DNA from 4 places in the Mesorhizobium sp. M0058 genome. Region 3 is predicted to be linked to each of the others. Evidence: predicted binding sites of a transcription regulator. Region 3 holds the regulator's gene; each other region holds the start of a gene.

Region 1 (4,304 bases), on a different contig from region 3:
CACCAGCAGCCTGGTGTTCTGGACGCCGTATTTCCAGGGATCGACCATCTGCATGGCCGTATTGGCGGCCTGTGCGTTGCCGGCGGCAATCGTCGGTCCCTCGGAGCGGACATAGTCGTCGCTGGTGCAGCCGCCGGCGAGGCCGGCGATCAGCAGGGCGATGCATGATTCCACGCGCATGGCTTCAATCCTTCGGCAGGTCGAGGAAATGCCCGACGGTGGTGACCGCGGCCGGCTGTGCCGTACTGCCGCTGGCCATTGCCACTGCACGATTGGCTTCGGACGATTTCACTTCCTCGGTGTTGTTGAGGAAATAGTCGACATTGCTGGCTGGCTGCGTGCCGTCGGTCGGCTCGAGCAGCTTCTTCGACGGATCGACCGGCTTGACCAGATAGGGGGTGACGATGATCACCAGATCGGTCTCGCGCCGCTGATAGGATTTGGAGGAGAACAGCGAGCCGAGCACCGGCAGCTTGCCGAGGCCGGGAAGACGCGATGTGGTAATGTCGTTCTGTGACTGCAGCAGGCCGGCGATCATGAAGCTCTGGCCATTCTTCAGGTCGACGGATGTTTTGGCGCGGCGCACGATAAAGCCCGGGACCGAGATATTGCCGATATTGTAGGAGGCCGAAGCGTCGATCGAGGACACTTCCGGCGCGATGTCGAGGCTCACCAGCCCGTCCTTGAGAACCGTCGGCGTGAAGTCGAGGCTGACGCCGTATTTCTTGTAGCTGACGGAAATCTTGCCATTGTCCTCGGAGACCGGGATCGGGAACTCGCCGCCGGCGAGGAAGCTTGCCGTCTGGCCCGAGCGGGCGATCAGGTTCGGCTCGGCCAGCCGCCTGGCGAGACCACGTTCCTCCAGCGCCTTGATGGCGACGTCGATCGACAGGCCATTGGACAGCAGCCGGCCGATGATCTCGCCATTGCCGGCTCCCGGCACCGTGCCAGGATCGAGGGTGACGTCGCGCCCGCCAATGCCGTAAGCGAAATTGGCGCTGTATTTGGCGCCGAGATCCTGTCCGGCCTGGCGATTGATCTCGACGAAGCGGACGTTGAGCTGAACCTGCTGCGAGGACGAGATGTTGACCGAATTGATCACTTCTTCATTGCCGGAGAAGCGGCTGGCGATCTTGCTTGCCTTCTCGGCGGCGACCGCGTCATCGGCCTCGCCCGACAGCACGACGCGGCCATTGGCCGAGCCGACCTTGATCTTGGCGTCCGGCACGCTGGCGCGAATGGTGCTGGCCAGCTGGTCGGTGTCCAGCGTCACCTCGATGTCGACGGTGCCGACCAACTGCTTGTTCTCGTCGAACAGCGCGATGCCGGTGGTGCCGAGATTGTTGCCCAGCACATAGAAGGATTTGTCGGTCAGCGGATTGACGTTGGCGATCTCCGGATCGCCGATGACGATCTGGTAGAAGGCGGCATTGGTCATGACCGTCTTCGGCTTGCCCTTGGCTACCTTGATCGACGCATTCGTTGTCGACGAGACATGGACGATATCGTTGTCGGCCTTGGCTGGTGCACTGAGGCCGAGCATTGCGGCCGCGGCCAGGCAAGCCCCCACCGCAAGCGCCCGCATTGGGCGCAGCCCTTTCGTAGTTCGAAATGCATGAAGTCCCGACATCTGTCCCGTCCCTCGCCCGGTCCCCACCGGCAGTTATTGCTGGTCCCGCGCAGGAACCTGGTATTCTTCGACCTGCGTGCCGCGCGTCACGATGATCGTCTTGAATTTCGGCTTCTCAGGCTCCTTGGTCGCGGCAGTGAACAGCGCGCCGGCAGCGGCCTGGACGCCGGAGGCGACCGATCCGCCGAAGGACGAGATGGTGGTGACGCCGTCCTTGGCGGCCCCTCCGTCTGCGGCCGAGCGGAGCGACAGCGACAAGGTGCCGACGGTGCGGGCAAGCGCCACTTTCTGCGCGCCTTCGGTCGTCACCTCGATGGTGACGGAATTGGCGATCTGCGGTGTGGTCTGGCGCTCGTCGGCGCCCTGCCCCACGGTCAGCACCTTGGCGTCGGAGACGACAATCTCGGAGGTAACGGTCGATCCGGCAGCGCCCTGCGCGTTCTTGGCCACTTCCTGGATTTCGCCCGCATCGCGTGTCAGCACCACGTCGACCCGGTCGCCCGGCATGACGAAGCCGCCGACACCGGCGATCTCGTCGGTGCGGATTGTCACCGCCCGCATGCCGGGCGTCATCATGTTTGATAGCGTCGCGCGGCCGTTCGGCCCCGACAATTTGCTGATCAGCACCGGCTCGTTGACCTCGATCGGCGACAATACCACGCGGCTGCCTTCGGCGAGCAATGCATTGACTGTGGTGAACGCGCCCTGCGGCACCGAATCCTCGGACCATGGGATTTCGCTGAGCTGCGCCCGGTCAAGCTCCATGCCGTAACGCAGCGGCGCGTTGGCCACCACTATGGTCTTGAAGACGACCTTGGGGACGGCGGGCGCCGGGATCGACGCCGTTTTCTCTTCGGCATCGGCCTTGGCCTGGCTTTTCACCCAGAAATCCGCGGCAAAGATTGAAATCGCGCCGAAGACGGCAGCGATGCCAATCATCGTTATGGCCTTGCCCCTCACAACCAACCCCTGACATTCGTGGTCTTTTGTTTTGTTGGAGCGACGCTAGGCCGCTTTGTTAAAGATTCAGGAATCGCGGCCGCTCCGCACGGACCTATTTCCGCCGGCTTGGTTATCGAAAGGTTTTAGGATAAGAAGGGTTTAATCCCCGAACGTAACAGGAACTTCCGTCGCTTGGCGCCGAAAAGCGTGGCAGTATCGACGGGTGATTCGCGGCACGGATTCTATGGTAGGCATGGACGACAACAACGATCTTTTCGGCAATCTGGAAAAGCAGCCCCAACCGGCTCGGACACCTTCGCGCCCGGCCGACCCGCTGGTGCAGGCCACGAAGCGTCCTGCCGCGACCAAGGACGGCAGCGAGGGCTATAGCGCCGCCGACATCGAGGTGCTGGAGGGGCTGGAGCCGGTGCGGCGCCGTCCCGGCATGTATATTGGCGGCACCGACGACAAGGCGATGCACCATCTGTTTGCCGAGGTCATCGATAATTCGATGGACGAGGCGGTCGCCGGCCATGCCACCTTCATCGATGTCGAGCTGTCGGCCGACGGATTTCTGACCGTCACCGACAATGGCCGCGGCATTCCGGTCGATCCGCATCCGAAATTCAAGAAACCGGGGCTCGAAGTCATCATGACGACGCTGCATTCGGGCGGCAAGTTCGATAGCAAGGTCTATGAGACCTCCGGCGGTCTGCACGGTGTCGGCGTCTCGGTCGTCAATGCGCTGTCGGACCATCTCGAAGTCGAGGTCGCGCGCGGTCGCCAGCTTTACCGCCAAAGGTTCTCGCGCGGCGTTCCGGTGAGCGGGCTGGAGCAGCTCGGCGAAGTGCACAACCGGCGCGGCACCAAAATCCGCTTCCATCCCGACGAGCAGATTTTCGGCAAGGGCGCCGCCTTCGAGCCGGCGCGGCTCTATCGCATGACCCGCTCGAAAGCCTATCTGTTCGGCGGCGTCGAGATCCGCTGGAGCTGCGACCCATCGCTGATCAAGGAAAAGGACCAGACGCCGGCCAAGGCGGAGTTCCATTTCCCCGGCGGCTTGAAGGACTATCTCAAGGCATCGCTCGGCGATGATTTCCAGGTGACCCGCGAAATCTTCGCTGGCAAGAGCGAGAAGCAGGGCGGCCACGGTTCGCTGGAATGGGCGGTGACCTGGTTCGGCGGTGACGGCTTCGTCAACTCCTACTGCAACACCATCCCGACCGGCGAAGGCGGCACGCATGAGGCCGGCTTTCGCAATGTGCTGACGCGCGGGCTTCGGGCCTATGCCGACCTGGTCGGCAACAAGCGCGCCTCGATCGTCACCTCCGAAGACGTGATGATCTCGGCGGCAGGCATGCTGTCGGTGTTTATTCGCGAGCCGGAATTCGTCGGCCAGACCAAGGACAGGCTGGCAACGATCGAAGCCATTCGCATGGTCGAGACCGCCATCCGCGATCCCTTCGACCACTGGCTGGCCGACAATCCGCAGGAAGCCTCCAAGCTGCTGGAATGGGTGATTGCGCGCGCCGACGAGCGGGTGCGCCGGCGCCAGGAAAAGGAGGTGTCGCGCAAGAGCGCGGTGCGCAAGCTGCGCCTTCCCGGCAAGCTCGCCGACTGCACGCAGAACGCCGCCGCGGGCGCCGAACTGTTCATCGTCGAAGGCGACTCGGCCGGCGGCTCGGCCAAGCAGGCGCGCGACCGTGCGAGCCAGGCGGTGCTGCCGCTGCGC
Region 2 (4,304 bases), on a different contig from region 3:
TGGCCTTGAGGATATTGCTGCCGTCAATGCCTTCGGCGCTGACCGAGGCCATCGACACGCCGAGCGCTGACCCCAGGATTTTCAGGAACAGCGCCTCGCGCTGCAAATGGTTGAGCCGTTTGGAATCGTCTAGCCCGTCGGGAATGTTGGCGGGATCGAGGATCACCGCCGCCGCCACCACCGGCCCGGCCAGCGGACCGCGGCCGGCCTCGTCCATGCCTGCCACCGGCCACAGGCCTTCAGCCATCGCCTTCGTCTCGAAGGAGAAGTCGGGCTTTTCGACGATTTCTAAAAGAAGCGGAGAATCGGAACGCGCGCGAGCCATGTTGCGGCGAGGTTCGCATCGGCTCCGATTCTCCGCAAGTCCCTCCAGGGTCGAGTGGGGCAAGACCGGGAGGGCACCGTCTGCAGGCCGGGGGACAGGCCGGACGGGATTCTTGGGTCGCCTGCCAACCACGAGGGCAGGGCAGGCGCTACTCTCAGAGCAGCATCAGCTGCTCGGTCGCCGTGGCGGCGGCGACAAACTGGTCGGTTCGGAGCGTGCGCCGCTCGGCGTTGAGGCCGAGCCGCTTGGCCGTGATCTCGAAGCGCCGGCCGATCTGCCAGGCATAGGGGCCGGCGCCTTTCATCCGCTTGCCCCATTCCGAATCATAGTCCTTGCCGTCGCGCATCGAACGGATCAGCGACATCACGTGCCGGTAGCGGTCGGGATAGTGGCGCAGCAGCCAGTCCTTGAAGATCGGCGCCACCTCGAGCGGCAGGCGCAGGATGACATAGCCGGCCTCGCGGGCGCCTGCGGCGCGTGCCGAATCGAGGATACGCTCCATCTCCTGGTCGGTCAGGCCGGGAATGATCGGCGCCACCATGACAGAGGCCGGGATGCCGGCATCGGAAAGCTGCCGGATTGCCTCAAGCCGCTTGGTCGGCGTCGACGCGCGTGGCTCCATGGTGCGCGCCAGCATGCGGTCCATCGTCGTCACCGACAGCGCCACCTTGGCCAAGCCCCGTTCGGCCATGCGCGACAAGATGTCGATGTCGCGCGTCACCAGATGGGATTTGGTGACGATGCCGACCGGATGGCCGCGCGCCTCCAGCACTTCGAGGATCTCGCGCATAATCCGGTATTGTTTCTCGATCTGCTGGTAGGGATCGGTGTTGGTGCCGATCGCGATGGTGCGCGGCTGATAGCCATCCTTCGACAGTTCCTTGTCGAGCAGCCGCGCCGCATCCGGCTTGGCAAACAGCTTCGCTTCGAAATCCAGCCCCGGCGACAGGCCCATGAAGGAATGCGTCGGCCGGGCGAAACAATAGACGCAGCCATGCTCGCAGCCGCGATAGGGGTTGATCGAGCGGTCGAAGGAAATGTCGGGCGATTCGTTGCGGGTGATGATGGTGCGCGGCTTCTCGACCTGCACTTCGGTCTTGAACGGCGGCAATTCCTCCAGCGAATTCCAGCCGTCGTCGAACACATGCCGGCTGACCGGCTCGAACCGGCCGGACGGGTTGATGCCCGCGGAACGGCCGCGGTTGCGATCCGGACGGACGCGCATGCCGCTCTGTTCGATCATCGCATTGGCCATCTCGGCTCGCCCTGCTCCGAAAGCAGCAATGTCCGCACGCACGATATGTTCCATTTTGGCCCTTTCCCAAGGACTGTCGGCTGGCTGTCGAATCGCTCTGTTCATGAAAATAATCCTATTTCGCTGATGAGAACAAAGCAAGAACTTTTTCGTTGGGCCATGCAAAACTGGCGCTGCGCCGGGCTTTCCGCTATTCGGCTAAAAATGCTCAGCGTTCTCATCGAAACCCGGGATGACGAAGAAGGCCTTGCCCGCACGCTCGCCTCGTTGATCGGCGGCGCGGTCGAGGGCGTGGTGCGCGATGTCATCGTCTGCGACACCGGCTCGACCGACCAGACGCATCGGGTTGCCGATCATGCCGGCTGCCACTTCGTGGCCGGCGGCATTGCCGCGGGAATCAGGCAGGCGAAGGGTGACTGGCTGCTGTTTCTGGAACCCGGCGCAAGGCTGGCGGAGGGCTGGATCGACGACGTTGTCGCTCACACGGCGCGGCAAACCATGCCGGCGCGCTTTTCCCGTGCGCGCGGCAGCCGCACGCCGTTCCTGTCACGGGTGTTTTCGGGCAACCGGGCGCTGGCCGAAGGGCTGGTCATCAGCAAGCGCCAGGCCGCTGCCCTGTCGAAGAACGCGCACAGCGCCGAAGCCCTTGCGCGCGGTCTCGCCACCAGGCGGCTCGACGCCGAAATCTGGCTGGCGCCGAAGAAGTGATCTTTCTCCCTTTTCCCGTTCCCAGGGAGAAGGGTGCCCGAAGGGCGGATGAGGGGCAGCGTCGGCGCCTCATCCGCATTGGCACGGTCGCAGCACCATCCCTCTTTTTCGCCGCAAAAAGCTATTGTGCATTGCACAAAAGCTGACGCGGGATTAGCATTCCGTTGATGCGGGATATCGGGGCTTGGGTAGTGCCGGAGCGGTAAGCAAGCGCCGCGTCGTCGTTGCTGCCGTTCATATCTGAGGACCCCGATGAACCTTTCGTCCCCTGACAAATCCGGCGCCCCCAGTCTGGAAGCCATTGCCCGCAACGGCAGCCAGCTCCGCCGCATTGCGGTGCGTATCCCGACCTATCTGTCCGACCTGCGCGAAAATCCCGCATGGCTGCCGATGTTCGTGCTTGCCCGCACCATGCCGGCGCGCAAACTGCACTGGCTTGGCGCCAAAGCCGCGCGCCCCGCGCAGAGTGCCGGAGCGACGATGTTCAGGGGCGTCGACCTCAAGTCGATCGTCGCGGCGCTGCGCGCCGATGGCCTGTTCTCCGGACTGGTCCTTCCGCAGGCAATCCACGAAGAGATCGCCAGCTTTGCTCAGAGCACGCCGTGCTTCGGCAATTTCGACCGCCGGCTCGAATTCATGCCCGGAGAACACGCAGAAGCCGAGAAGCGGTTCGGCCGCTCTTTGCTCAGCGGCCACTATTTCGAGCGCATCCTCAGCTGCAAGGCAGCACTCGCCATCCAAAACGATCCGCTGCTGCTCGACATCGCCCAGCACTATCTGGGCGGGCAGGCAAAGCTGATCACCACGCGTGTCTGGTGGAGCTTTCCGACCGGCGAGGCTTCCGACGCCGACAAGAACCTTGCCTCGCTCGGCAAATATCATTTCGATCTCGACGACTGGCGGATGCTGAAATTCTTCTTCTATCTCAAGCCCTGCGATGCCGGCACCGGCCCGCATGTCTATGTCAAAGGCAGCCACAACAGGCGCAGCCTCAAGCACCAGTTGACGCTGCTGGTCGGCCATCCGGCGCAAGACGTGCTCAAGGTCTATGGCGACGACAGCCCGGTCACGCTGACCGGCGAGGCCGGCCTCGGCTTCGTCGAGGACCCGTTCGGCTTCCACATGGGCACCGTGCCGTCCACCACGCCACGGCTGATGATGGAGGTCGGCTTCGGCGTCTCGCCGCCCTCGCGCCGCCGCTTCCACGGCGAACCGGTCATCCGCTGAGGCCGGAGCGGATCTCGACCGGCATCCAGCGCGCTTGCCGCCGGGCAATGCGACCCTCTTTGTTCTCGGCATCATAGTCCATTGGGACCGGCTCGCGGTTGAACCGCGGCCGGTCATCCAGCGCATTGACGATGACGATCGCTCTCGGTTCGCCGTCGGTGGTCACAGCAGCGACATAGACGCCGCAGTCCCGGCAGATGAGATAATCGGCGGTGCGCAATCCGAACCGGTATCGGTGCAGCCGGGCCTCGTCCTCGGCCGCGACGATCAATCGCCCCTGCGGATCGGCGGCGGCGCGTGAGCCATGCCGGACGCAGAAGGCGCATTGGCAGGCGCGGATCTCCATCTCGGACGGCTCAATTCCGGTTTCGAAGGTCAGGTGGATGTTGCCGCAATGGCAGCCGCCGCGGTGCGCGCTCATTGGATCTCTTCCGTCTTGACTTGGCGACAGACTATCCGCCCGACGACCCGGAGGAAATGACCTCTCGAAGGCGCAGCCGCCATTCTGCCTGACAAAGGCAGCACTTGGCCGGCACTTTGCCTTGGTTTACGAGGCGGCCTTGCCGCGCCGCAAATGCTCGTCCAGGCGCGGCATGATCTCGACGAAGTTGCAGGGCATGTGGCGGTAGTCGAGCTGCGGTTTCAGGATGCCGTCCCAGGCGTCCTTGCAGGCGCCGGGCGAGCCCGGCAGCACGAAGACGAAGGTGGCGTTGACGACGCCGCCCGTCGCTCGGCTCTGCACTGTCGAGGTGCCGATCTTGTCGTAGGAAATGCGGTGGAACACTTCGG
Region 3 (4,304 bases):
AAATCGGCATTGGCACGGTCGAGTTCGACCGGCAAGGCGCCGGCGGTGTGGCAGAGATCCCAGATGATCAGCGCGCCGGCGTCATGTGCCTTGCGCGTCAGCGCCGGCATGTCGCGCAACTGGCCGGATTTGTAGTTGACGTGGTTGACCAGGATGACGGCAACGCTGTCGTCGATCAGCTCCTCGATTGCGGCCGCGTCGACGCCCTCCAGCCGCAGCCGCGTTCTCGGCCGGGTGGAGGCGACGCCTTCGGCCATGTAGAGGTCGGTCGGGAAACTGTCGCCCTCGGCAACGATGACCGACCGATCCGGCCGCATGCCGAGCGCTGCGTGCAGCAGCTTGTAGATGTTGATCGAGGTTGTGTCGCAGACCACCGTCTGCCCGTCAGCCGCGCCGATCAGTCGTCCGAGCTGATCTCCCAGTTCCACTGGCATGTTGAACCAGCCAGCCGTGTTCCAGGCGCGAATGAGGTCGTGCGCCCATTCCTGCGTGGCGGCCTGCTGCAATTCGCTGAAGACGGCTGGTGACGCGGCACCCAGGGAATTGCCGTCGAGATAAATCACGCCTTGCGGCAAGACAAAGCGTTCGCGCATGGAGCGCAGCGGATCGGCGGCATCCATTGCTTCGATTGCAGCGAGATCGGGTGTCATCATGATTCGGCGCCCCTCCATGGACAAACGCGCGCGGCGGAGCCTGCCCGCCCAAACATGCCGGCGATCTTGAGGGGTCGCCCTTGAACTGTCAAACATTATATATAATTCACCCATTGAAAGGCTTTGATATATAATGCTCAGCCGAGCGTTTATGTCTGATGGATCACGATGCTGGATGACGAGCAGACCTCGAAGACGGAAGTGGCCTATCGCCTGCTCAGGCGCGATATTCTTGCGACCCGGCTGGCGCCTGCCGCGCCGTTGAAGCTGAGCACGCTGCGCAACACCTACGGCATCGGCTGGACGCCGTTGCGCGAGGCGCTGTCGCGGCTGGAGGCGGAACGGCTTGTGACCGCCATCAGCAACCGCGGGTTTGCGGTCGCTCCCGCCTCTCGGGCGGAGCTCGAGGATTTGGCGCGTGCGCGGCTGGTGGTCGAACTGCCCCTGCTGGTGGAATCGATCGAGAAGGGCGACCGTGAGTGGGAAGACGCGGTCGTTGCCGCCCACTATCGTCTCTCACGGTGCGGGTCTGTTCTCGACGATCCATCGGATGATGCGGTCGACGCGTGGTACGAAAAACACGATGCCTTCCATGCGGCGCTGCTCAGTGCCGCGACATCCAGCTGGCTGCTGCGCTTCAATGCGACGATTTCCGACCAATTGCATCGCCATCACCGCTTTCTGGGTCTGGTCCCGACGCTGCGCGCCGCCGCCGGCCGCACGGATGGACACCGGAAGGCCGTGGCGGCCCTGCGCGACGCCGTGGCGATCGAACACCATACCGCCCTGATGGAAGCGGCCCTCGATCGCGACGTCGAACGTGCGAAAACTCTGATGACCGCTCACATCGGCTACACGCTGCAGGTCTATGCCCAGAGCGAACCCGGCGCGGATGCTGCGCAGCCCCGTCCGAAAAGGAAGCGGCGGTCGTAGCCGACGCGCAGGGCACTTTGGCTTCGTTTCACCCGTTGCCGGCAAATGGGCGCAGGCGGCGCCCGCAGCGCCGAACGTTACGCTGAACAAAACGTCAACACATTCATTAAACTTTAAAAGGTTGCGGAACACAACTGGAACAGATAGTGTTTGTTCTGGGTTTGTTTTTTCTGATTCTGATTTCAGAACCCTTGGGGGCCGCGATGCTGACGCGCAAACAACATGAGCTTCTGATGTTCATCCATGAACGCCTGAAGGAGAGCGGAATCCCGCCGTCCTTCGACGAGATGAAGGAAGCGCTCGACCTCGCCTCCAAGTCCGGCATCCACCGCCTGATCACGGCGCTTGAGGAGCGCGGTTTCATTCGCCGGCTGCCGAACCGGGCGCGCGCGCTGGAAGTGCTGCGGCTGCCCGACTCGATCGCACCAGGCCTCAATGCGGCGAGGAAGTTTTCGCCGAGCGTGATTCAGGGCAGTCTTGGTCAAACCGGCCAAGGGCAAGGCGGCCAAGGACAAGGCGCGATGGGCCAAGGCGGTCTCGGCCGCCAGATCAAGCCGGGCTCGCCGTCGCGTTCGATGTCGGCCGGCAATGACGATGCCGTTTCCGCGATTTCAATCCCGGTTATGGGACGCATCGCCGCCGGCGTGCCGATCGACGCCATCCAGCATCAGACCCATTCGATCTCGGTGCCGCCCGATATGATCATGGGCGGCGAACACTACGCGCTCGAGGTCAAGGGCGATTCGATGATCGAGGCCGGCATTTTCGATGGCGACACGGTCATCATCCGCAATGCCGACACAGCCAGCCCCGGCGAGATCGTGGTGGCGTTGGTCGACGATGAGGAAGCGACCCTGAAACGCTTCCGCCGCAAGGGCGCCTCGATCGCCCTGGAAGCCGCCAACCCGGCCTACGAGACCCGCATTTTTGGACCGGACAGGGTGAAGGTGCAGGGCAAGCTTGTCGGATTGATCCGGCGCTACTGAGCCGGCTTGGGTTTGTACTTTTCACGCTGGTTGTAAGGCGGCAGGCCGCGCGCTTCGCGGGAGAAGCGGCGTTGCTCGTGCCAGGGGCGATACGGCTTGTCGACGGCGAAGCGGATGGTTGGCGCTGCAGCTGCCGATTGCGGATCGAAGAAGACGGCGGCGCTGCCGTCGCGGGCCAGCTGTTTCTTCGTCACGACCAGCACCAGCGGGTCGCGGCACGGATTGTAGGCGGTGGCGTCATCGATGACGATCAGGCTCGCGAAGGCACAGGCCGGCCGCGCCGTCTTGCGGTCTTTCGCAAGCGCCACAATGGCTCCGGAAGGGTGCCGGGCGATACAGAGATCGCCGGTGCAATAGAAGGGCGAGCCGGGCGGCAGATCGAGCGGATCGAGATCGAACCGCGTATCTGTTGCCTCGAAAATCTCAGGTGGGATAATGGTTTCGGCCCGCAGCGCCCGTTTCCAATTGTCCGTGGTGAATTCGTTGGAGCGTTCGCGGTTGAGGGCGAGTTCGCCGCCACCGATCGGCATGGCCACCAGATGCGCATCCTCGGATATGAGCACGTCGGGCGTAAGCACCTGCGGCACCGTCAACAGGCCGGCCAGCGCGAAAGGCACGGCCGCCAACCTGAGCCAGGTGGTGGCCATGGTGGCGATGACGAGGGCGACCGCCACCAACAGCACCGAGCGGATGGAGATCAGCCCGACGGCGTCGACCGGCGAGCGCTCGGAAATCCAGGCCGATATAGCGATCATCGCCATCAGACCCTTGCCCATCACATAGAGGAACGGCCCGTCGGCGCCGAACGGCATCGCCAGTGCGCTGAGCACGGCAAAAGGCATGACGATCAACGAAACAATCGGCATCACGGCCAGATTGGCGATCAGGCTGAGCGGCGACACACGCTGAAAATGCCAGATGGCGAACAGCAAGGTTGCACTGCCGGCGATGATCGAGGTCATGGCGAGGCTGCCCATGGCCAGCGCGAATTTTCGCGACAGGAAGCCGACGAAGGAGCGCTTTGCCGGCGGCGTTCTCACCTTGTCGGCGCGGTAATCGGCCCAGCCGGCATAGGCGCCGACAAGGGCGGCGGTGGCAGCAAACGACATCTGGAAGCTGGGACCGACCACCTCGTGCGGCGACACCAGGATGACGGCAATGGCGGAGATCGCCAGATTGCGCATGGTGAGTGCGGCGCGATCAAACAGCACGGCGACAAGCATGACCGCCAGCATGATGAAGCTGCGCTCGGCGGCAACCACGACGCCTGAAATGACGAGATAGGCGGCGATGGAGACGAGTGCTGCCACTGCTGCATATTTCTTGACTGGGCGGCGCGAAGAGAAATCGGGAAACAGCGCAAAGGCGCCACGCAGCAACACCATGATGGTGCCGGCAACCAGCGCCATGTGCAGGCCGGAGATGGAGATGATGTGGTAGATGCCGGTGCGCCGCATCGCTTCGTTGACCTCGTCCGGGATGCCGGCGCGCACCCCGACAATCAACGCCGCGGCAATCTCGCCTTCGGCGCCGCCGATTTTGCCCCTGATATGGTCGGCAATGTTTTCGCGCGCGTTCTCGATTGCCGAGGAGAGCCGCGCGGTCAGCGGCGGCGGTCCCTGCGTAGCAATGGTTTTCGGATTGCCGAGAAAGAAGCCGCTGCCGCCGATACCGGTGAAATAGCTGTCGAAGGAGAAATCGTAGCTCTCCGGCCGCACCGGACCGGTCGGCG
Region 4 (4,304 bases), on a different contig from region 3:
GCAGCCGGTCGGCGGCAAGCCACGGATCGGTCTGCGGCAAATTGAGCGCCTGCTGCTGCGCGCCGAGCGACGCGCCGAAAATGTCGTGCTGGCCCGAAATGGCATTCTGCTGCGCCAGCGAAGCCAGCCCCATCATCCGTTCGACGCCGGCCATCATCTGGGCGCGGTCGTGGCCGAAGCAGTCGAGCGCGCCGGCCATGATCAGGCTTTCGAAGACGCGCTTGCCGACGATCTTGGGATCGACCCTTTCACAGAAATCGGCGAGATTCTTGAACGGCTTTTCGCCGCGCATGGCGACGATGTGCTCGACCGCAGCGTCGCCGACGCCCTTGAGGGCCGCCAGCGAATAGTAAATGCGGTTCTCGCCGACCTCGAAATTGCGGAAGCTGGTCATCACCGACGGCGCCACCACCTCGATGCCGAGACGCAGCGCATCCTGGCGGAAATCGGCGAGTTTGTCGGTATTGCCCATGTCGAGCGTCATCGACGCCGCCAGGAACTCGACGGGGTAATGCGCCTTGAGATAGGCGGTCTGGTAGGACACGACGGCGTAGGCGGCCGCGTGCGATTTGTTGAAGCCGTAGTCGGCGAACTTGGCCAGAAGGTCGAAGATGAAGTCGGCCTGCGGCTTGCCGACGCCGCGTTCGACCGCACCGGTGACGAAGCGCTCGCGCTGCTTGTCCATTTCGGCGCGGATCTTCTTGCCCATCGCGCGACGCAGCAGATCGGCTTCGCCGAGCGAATAGCCCGACAGTTCCTGCGCGATCTGCATCACCTGTTCCTGGTAGACGATGACGCCTTGCGTCTCCTTCACCAGATGGTCGATCTTGGGATGGATCGATGCCATCTCCTCTTCGCCATGCTTTCTGGCGTTGTAGGTCGGGATGTTCTCCATCGGGCCGGGACGGTAGAGCGCCACCAGCGCGATGATGTCCTCGATGCAGTCGGGCCGCATGCCGATCAGCGCCTTGCGCATGCCGGCACTTTCCACCTGGAACACACCGACCACTTCGCCGCGCGACAGCATGGCGTAGGTTTCAGGATCGTCGAGCGGGATCGTCGCCAGGTCGATCTCGATGCCGCGCCGGCGGATCAGCTTCACCGCCGTCTCCAGCACGGTCAGCGTCTTCAGGCCGAGGAAGTCGAACTTCACCAGCCCGGCCTGTTCGACATATTTCATGTTGAACTGGGTGACCGGCATGTCGGAGCGCGGATCGCGGTACATCGGCACCAGTTCCGACAAGGGCCGGTCGCCGATGACGATGCCGGCGGCGTGCGTCGAAGCGTGGCGGTAGAGCCCTTCCAGCTTTTGCGCCATATCGAGCAGCGTCTGCACGATTGGCTCCTTCTCGGCCTCCTCGGCAAAGCGCGGCTCGTTGGCGATGGCATCCGCCAGCTTGACCGGATTGGCCGGGTTCTGCGGCACCATTTTGGAGAGCTTGTCGACTTGGCCGTAAGGCATTTGCAGCACGCGGCCGACGTCGCGCAGCACCGCGCGCGCCTGCAGCGTACCGAAGGTGATGATTTGTCCCACCTGGTCGCGGCCATATTTCTGCTGGACGTAGCGGATGACCTCTTCGCGCCGGTCCTGGCAGAAGTCGATGTCGAAGTCGGGCATCGACACGCGGTCGGGGTTGAGGAAGCGCTCGAACAGCAGCGAGAAGCGCAGCGGATCGATATCGGTGATGGTGGTGGAATAAGCGACCAGCGATCCCGCGCCAGAACCGCGGCCCGGCCCGACCGGAATGCCTTGCGCCTTCGCCCATTTGATGAAGTCGGCCACGATCAGGAAGTAACCGGGAAATTTCATCTTCTCGATGATGGAGAGCTCGAAATCGAGCCGCTCGCGGTATTGTTCGACCGTGTAGCCGGCGGTGGGTCCATGCGCCGCCAGCCGGGCGTCGAGACCTTCATGGGCCTGCCGGCGCAGTTCATCGGCCTCGGCCTTCAGCGCCACCTCATTGTCGGCCACATCGCCGCCGGTAAAGCGCGGCAGGATCGGGTTGCGGGTCTTGGGATAGTAGGAACAGCGCAGCGCGATCTCGACGGTGTTGTCGATCGCCTCAGGCAGGTCGGCAAACAGCCTTGCCATATCGGCCTGGCTGCGCAGGAAATTGTCCGATGTCAGGCGGCGGCGGTTGTCGGCGGCAACGACCGACCCTTCGGCAATGGCGATCAGCGCATCATGCGCGTCATAGTCGTCGCGGGCGGCGAAGAACGCCTCATTGGTGGCGACCAGCGGCAGATCATGGGTATAGGCAAGATCGACCGATGATTTCTCGATGGCGCGGTCATAGCCGGAAACGCGGTCCAGTTCGACATAGAGCCGGTCGCCGAACAGCGCCTTGAGTGCCAGAAGCCGCGTCTCGGCAAGATCTCGGCGATCCTCCTTCAGCGCCCGGCCGATCGGGCCGCGCGGCCCGCCGCTGAGGCAGATCAGGCCATCGCTATGGCCTTCCAGCATTGCTGACGTCAGATGTACGGGCTCGCCCGGCGGCGTCTCCAGATAGACCTGGCTGACCAGCCTGACGAGGTTGCTATAGCCAACCTCGGTGGCGGCGAGCAGCACCACGGCGTTCATCTCCGGCCCGTGGCGGCGGCGGTCGCGCTGTGCGTCACTGGTCTCGCCGGAAAAGGCGAGATCGATCTGGCAGCCGATAATCGGCTGGATGCCTTCCTTCACCGCCTTCTGGGCGAACTCAAGCGCGCCGAACAGATTGTTTGTGTCGGTGACGGCGATTGCCGGGCACTCGTCCTTGACGGCATGACCGACAACGGCGGCGACCTGCAAGGCTCCCTCGAGCAGCGAATACGCCGAATGCACGCGCAGATGGATGAACCGCCGCGCCGGTGCCTCAGGGCGCGCAGCAGCGAGCGCTGCTTCGCGCTTCAGGGGATCGCGTGGAAGTTTGTCATCCGCCATGATGTATCAAATTGCTCGAAGGGCTTTGAGTCGATGGAGATGTATTGTCCCGGACCGGGCGATGCCAGTCCAGCACAAATGACCACCGACCACAGGCTTCCGTACCCAGCCGCACGGCTCAGAGATTGTTCGAAGTTCGCTCTGGCGAGTCATATGATGGTGGTTTCGAGAACCGGAGCGCAGCGGCCATTGGTCCGTGAGCACGGGAAGCGCAGAAACCGCCTTCAGATGGCCGCCGGAGTAGAATTTCCAAACAATCTCTAGGCGAACTCCATGATCACCGCATCCACAGCCAGGCTGTCACCCGGCTTGGCGTTGAGCTTCGACACGACAAGATCGCGGTCGGCGCGCAACACGTTTTCCATCTTCATCGCCTCGACCACGGCCAGCGTCTCGCCGGCCTTGACCTCCTGCCCCTCGGCAACCGCGATCGACACCACTAGGCCCGGCATCGGGCAAAGCAGCATCTTGGACGTGTCCGGCGCCACCTTTTCCGGCATCAGCCTTTCCAGTTCAGCCGTTCGCGGCAGCATGGCGCGCGCCGTCACCGACATGCCCTTCCAGGCGATGCGCAGGCCGTTCGGCAGCGGCCTGATCTGCGCCGTGACCTTGCGGGCACCGACAGTGCCGCGCCAGATGAGGTCGCCCGGCCGCCAGTCGGACGCCACGGTCAGCGCTTTGCCGCCATCGACCGACAGATCGATTTCCATCGGAATGGAGATCATGCCCTCGATGATCGAAGCCTGGAGATAGTCGTCGCCGAGCTTCACCACCCAATCGCGCTTGAGTGCGCCCGAATGCGGCGCCAGCCGCCCGCCCAGCCGGTCAAGCCGATCGCGGCGCAGAAGCTCGACCGCGGTGGCGATCGCCGCCAGCACTGCCTTTTCATCGCCATTGGGCACGATCGGCGCGAAGCCGTCAGGATATTCCTCGGCGATGAAGCCCGTCGATATCCGCCCCTCGCGCCAGCGCGGATGCTGCATCAGCGCCGCCAGGAACGGGATGTTGTGCTCGATGCCGTCGACGACGAAACTGTCCAGCGCTTCCGACATGGCATCGATGGCCTCGATACGCGTGGGCGCCCAGGTGCAGAGTTTTGCCACCATCGGATCATAGAACATCGGAATCTCGGAGCCTTCGGTGACGCCGGTGTCGTTGCGGATGACGACATCGCCGAACGTGCCCTCCTCCGGCGGCCGGTAGCGCGTCAACCGGCCGATCGAGGGCAGGAAATTGCGATAGGGATCCTCGGCATAGAGCCGGCTTTCCACCGCCCAGCCGTTCAGCGTGACGTCGCTCTGCTTGATGCCGAGCTTTTCGCCGGCGGCGACGCGGATCATCTGCTCGACCAGGTCGATGCCGGTAACAAGCTCCGTCACCG

Evidence for each region. Region 3 encodes LexA, which represses DNA repair genes until DNA is damaged. Its sites were predicted from a motif close to TGTTCNNNNTGTGTTCNG; they were not measured.
Region 1: a site for LexA is predicted at 2,739-2,756, ahead of parE (DNA topoisomerase IV subunit B). Genes of this name have one in related genera too.
Region 2: a site for LexA is predicted at 1,709-1,726, ahead of NKJ75_RS28225 (PA0069 family radical SAM protein). Genes of this name have one in related genera too.
Region 4: a site for LexA is predicted at 3,050-3,067, ahead of dnaE (DNA polymerase III subunit alpha). Genes of this name have one in related genera too.

The regions. Positions count from the first base shown of each region.
Region 1 is NZ_JAMYUQ010000005.1:204,505-208,808, reverse strand. It holds gene NKJ75_RS10435 (hypothetical protein) at 1-180, opposite strand, end outside; gene NKJ75_RS10430 (type II and III secretion system protein family protein) at 185-1,585, opposite strand; gene cpaB (Flp pilus assembly protein CpaB) at 1,664-2,569, opposite strand; gene parE (DNA topoisomerase IV subunit B) at 2,826-4,304, shown strand, end outside.
Region 2 is NZ_JAMYUQ010000020.1:80,578-84,881, reverse strand. It holds gene rnhB (ribonuclease HII) at 1-325, opposite strand, end outside; gene NKJ75_RS28225 (PA0069 family radical SAM protein) at 480-1,634, opposite strand; gene NKJ75_RS28220 (glycosyltransferase) at 1,785-2,288, shown strand; gene NKJ75_RS28215 (hypothetical protein) at 2,541-3,515, shown strand; gene NKJ75_RS28210 (GFA family protein) at 3,505-3,936, opposite strand; gene moaB (molybdenum cofactor biosynthesis protein B) at 4,063-4,304, opposite strand, start outside.
Region 3 is NZ_JAMYUQ010000009.1:230,038-234,341, forward strand. It holds gene kynU (kynureninase) at 1-653, opposite strand, end outside; gene NKJ75_RS17690 (GntR family transcriptional regulator) at 822-1,586, shown strand; gene lexA (transcriptional repressor LexA) at 1,790-2,572, shown strand; gene NKJ75_RS17700 (ComEC/Rec2 family competence protein) at 2,566-4,304, opposite strand, start outside.
Region 4 is NZ_JAMYUQ010000005.1:228,269-232,572, reverse strand. It holds gene dnaE (DNA polymerase III subunit alpha) at 1-2,923, opposite strand, end outside; gene NKJ75_RS10525 (acetyl-CoA carboxylase biotin carboxylase subunit) at 3,184-4,304, opposite strand, start outside.